DNA from 2 places in the Ewingella sp. S1.OA.A_B6 genome. Region 2 is predicted to be linked to the other one. Evidence: predicted binding sites of a transcription regulator. Region 2 holds the regulator's gene; the other holds the start of a gene.

Region 1 (2,205 bases), on a different contig from region 2:
TCTTTTTGAAGTCAGCCGGGGAGTTCACCAGAACGCCGTCGGCGTGTAATTTTTTGGCCTGTTGATAATCTGTCTGGTTGTTTATGCCAATCAAAATAATGTGGGCCTTGCCCTGAGAACGGAAACACTCCATAGCTTCTTTATCCCATTCAAGCGTGGCTTTTGAGCGCGCTTCACCGAGTGTATATTTCTCCACCACTTCCACCTCGCGCTTCATTTCCAGCGCATACCAGCGCTCTTTCTTATCCGGTTGAATCTGGCACTGATGGGCCATGGTGATATTGGCAAGCACGGTACGGGTCAAATCACGGCTTTCAAAACGTGGTAACCCTGCGGGCAGCGCTTCAAGATATTTTGTATCAGTCGAGTAGATACGGGTTCTCGCCAGGCTGTGTGTCTCTTTCAGTACGCTGTTCAGCGCTGCCGCCATTTTTTCCGGAGCAGCATCCGGGGTTTTGATGTCGATATAAAATTGGGTTTTCGGAAAAGCGTTTAAAATACTCTCCAATGTTGGAATACCGATATTTTTCCCACGATATGGATGTATCTCGCCGGAACCGAATGCCCATCCGGCATCTACCTTGGCCAACTCTGTCGCGGTAAATTGGGAGATCGGCCCCTGCTGATTGGTCAGAGTTTTCAAATCGGAAGGACGGTAAAGTACCGGCACGCCATCTTTTGACAGCTGCACAGTGATCCAGATGGCATCAGCACTATTTTCAAGCGCCAACGTGATGGCGGGAAGCGTGTTTTCAGGCGCGTCGGCGGTACCGCCCCGGTGGGCGATAATCTGCGGGGCATGCATACCCGTTGCGGCGAAAGTCACCGGCGACAACAAACAGCCGGATAATAATGTGCTTAGCAATAGGCGGGATGGGTTTTTCATCTTGGCGGGTTCCATTTAGCTGAAGGATGATACCCGGCCAATATACGGAGCGATTGTTGTATTAATATTAAAGTGATCGGAAAAAATGTTTATAAATTAATAATTAATCTTTATTTCCTCGCGTTATTCATGGAGTGAATGAGGGATTTTTCAAATCTATTTACGCTTATGAGTTGAAGATGACTCACTTGAGTTCTCTTATTTTAACTGTATACTTATACAGTTATTGGGGAGGGGTATGCGCAAAATTATTCACGTTGATATGGACTGCTTCTTTGCTGCCGTGGAAATGCGCGACGATCCTTCCCTGCGTGATATTCCGATAGCCATCGGCGGTAGCCGCGACCGCCGGGGTGTCATCAGCACTGCCAATTACCCTGCACGTAAATTCGGTGTGCACAGTGCGATGCCTACCGGCATGGCGCTGAAACTCTGCCCGCATCTCAAAGTGATCCCAGGCAGAATGGAAGCTTATAAAGAAGCTTCAAACCATATCCGTGAAATTTTCTCCCGCTATACTTCCCTGATTGAACCGCTGTCGCTGGATGAAGCCTATCTGGATGTTTCAGAGACCACGTTATGCAGCGGTTCGGCGACGCTGATTGCTGCTGAGATCCGCCAGACGATTTCCGATGAAATAAACCTTACGGCTTCGGCCGGCATCGCGCCGATTAAATTTCTGGCGAAGATCGCCTCCGATCTCAATAAGCCCGATGGACAATATGTAATAACGCCCGACCAGGTGGCCGGCTTTCTGCTGGATCTGCCGCTGAGCAAAATTCCCGGCGTAGGCAAAGTGACGGCACAGCGTCTGCAGGAGCGCGGTCTGAAGACCTGCGGCGACGTGCAACGCTATGACCTGGCGCTGTTGCTGAAAAACTTCGGTAAGTTTGGGCGTGTCTTGTGGGAACGCTGTCAGGGAATTGATGAGCGGGGTGTGTCACCGGAGCGGCTGCGCAAGTCAGTCGGTGTGGAGCGCACGCTGGCGGAGGATATTCACAGCTGGGAAGAGTGCGTCACGTTGATTGAACGGTTGTTTCCTGAACTCGAAACACGTCTAAGCCGTGTCAGTCCAGACCTGCGCATTGCACGACAAGGCATCAAGCTTAAATTCCATGACTTCCAGCAGACCACTCAGGAACACGTCTGGCCGGTGCTAAATAAAGAGGATTTACTGAAAGTAGCGCGGGAAGCCTGGGAACAGCGGCGCGACGGTCGGGGCGTAAGGCTGGTCGGTTTACATGTCACATTGCAGGATCCGCAAATTGAGAGGCAGTTGCTGCTCCCCTGGGAATAAATCAGGCGTTGGCTTTCGCACC
Region 2 (2,205 bases):
GTATAAAATGCCGCAACCTTTCCGTTAAGACGAATAACACATGAAAAATGAATCTACCGGGTTTACCCGTATCGTGAAGGCCGCAGGCTTTTCGCTCAAAGGTTTAAGCTCGGCATGGAAAAACGAAGCGGCTTTTCGCCAGGAAGTGATCGGCGTGTTTCCCTTCATCATATTGTCATTTTTCCTTGATGTAACCAGCGTTGAACGCATCCTTCTAGTGGGAGTTCTGGGGCTGGTGATCATCGTCGAATTATTAAATAGCGCCGTGGAATGTGCTATTGACCGTATCGGCCCCGAATTTCACGTGCTGTCGGGGCGCGCCAAAGACATTGGCTCTGCGGCAGTTTTGCTGACTATTATACTGGCGGTTTTCACCTGGGTCAGCGTGTTTTGGCCGCATTGGTTCTAAATTGGAATAAAGATTCCATATTTCACCTTAGCATCTGTTTTTATTCACTCTTAGGTTTTCATTCAGAGAGTACCTGTATATACTCACAGCAATACTGTATAAACAATCAGGGGGCGGGATGAAAGCTTTAACAGTCAGACAACAAGAGGTTTACGACCTCATTCGCGATCATATCGCCACCACAGGTATGCCACCAACCCGTGCTGAGATCGCCGCTCGTCTGGGTTTTCGCTCACCAAATGCAGCGGAAGAGCATCTTAAAGCACTGCAACGCAAAGGCGTCATTGAGATTGTTTCCGGTGCGTCGCGTGGTATTCGCCTGTTAATGGAAGAAGAAGAAGGTTTGCCATTAATTGGTCGCGTTGCCGCCGGTGAACCTCTGCTGGCACAGCAACATATTGAAGGGCATTATCAGGTCGATCCCGCAATGTTTAAACCAAGTGCTGATTTCCTGCTGCGCGTTAGCGGTATGTCGATGCGCGACATTGGTATTCTCGACGGTGATTTACTGGCGGTGCATAAAACGCAGGACGTGCGAAATGGTCAGGTTGTTGTCGCACGTATTGACGATGAAGTGACTGTTAAACGTCTGAAAAAGCAGGGCAGCATTGTCCAGCTTCTGCCCGAAAACAGCGATTTTGAGCCTATAGTTGTTGATCTACGGGAGCAGAGCTTCAGCATTGAAGGCCTTGCCGTCGGCGTTATCCGTAACGGTGACTGGATCTAATATGCACGGCTAGTATCCATCTCTAATTTCAGTCGGCGGTAAACTATTTTCCTCTACCGCCGCAGAGTAAATCTTTAGTTGTTATCGTTACTTACCACTCAGGAATAATCCTAATCATGGTGGGTATCGCTGTTATCTGACGTAAAAGCCAAATTATCAACTACTCTTATTCATGTGGTAAGCACTTAACGTGTTCAACAAAGCACGACAACCTAACCCAAGGTAATAGGAGAACTTGTTATGAATAAGGACCAAACCGAAGGTAACTGGAAGCAGTTTAAAGGCAAAGTGAAAGAAAAATGGGGCAAGCTGACTGATGATGACCTGACGGTGGTGGAAGGGAAACGTGATCAGTTGGTTGGTAAAATCCAGGAGCGTTACGGCTATCGGAAAGAAGAAGCCGAGAAAGAACTCAAGTCCTGGGAAACAGATAATAAATATCACTGGTAAGTCGCAATTCCCCTTGCGCATTAGTTATGTATCAGTGATGCATCCTGAGAAATATGCTGCTCCTACCCGGGAATGCATTCAGGATTGATGGTACAGGGACGTACCCACCTTAATTGCTCAGTGCCCGCGCTATTTCAAATACCCATCTTTTAAGCATCAATACATTAGCGTTTTTTAGTCACGATACTGTGGTCATGTTCGCAGTGATCTTGGCTGTTGCATTGCTCAACAACGCTACACTCGCCGCACATGCCGTGGGCTTCAACTACGGAATGGCGCAGCTCAAACCCTGAGTCCGCGGCCAGTTTTGCCAGCCGCTCTTCGATGCCATCCGTTGTTTTCTCAGTCACCAACCCGCAGCGGTCACAGATAAACAGTGCAGAAGTGTGGCTGGGTTCTTCAAAATGGTGGCACAGGACATAACTGTTGGCCGATTCCACACGATGAATAAACCCCTGTTCCAGCAGAAAATCCAGCGCCCGATAAACTGTCGGCGGTTTTGCCTGGGGTTCGCTCACGCGCAGTAAATCCAGCAGATCGTAAGCACTGATAGCACCGGGCTGTTGCGTCAACAGACGCAGCACTTCAAGGCGCTGTGGCGTCAGGCGTACATTTCGTT

The links. The regulator LexA, encoded in region 2, represses DNA repair genes until DNA is damaged. The targets are predictions, from matches to a motif close to TNCTGTATGTACATACAGNA.
Region 1: the regulator LexA is predicted to act here: its motif matches at 1,092-1,111, upstream of dinB (DNA polymerase IV).

Annotation. Positions count from the first base shown of each region.
Region 1 covers NZ_JBLJFK010000014.1:58,227-60,431, reverse strand. Annotated here, with positions in the region: gene ACMV8I_RS19015 (glycerophosphodiester phosphodiesterase family protein) at 1-886, opposite strand, end outside; gene dinB (DNA polymerase IV) at 1,125-2,183, shown strand.
Region 2 covers NZ_JBLJFK010000005.1:29,020-31,224, forward strand. Annotated here, with positions in the region: gene ACMV8I_RS12510 (diacylglycerol kinase) at 41-409, shown strand; gene lexA (transcriptional repressor LexA) at 528-1,136, shown strand; gene ACMV8I_RS12520 (CsbD family protein) at 1,377-1,586, shown strand; gene zur (zinc uptake transcriptional repressor Zur) at 1,751-2,205, opposite strand, start outside.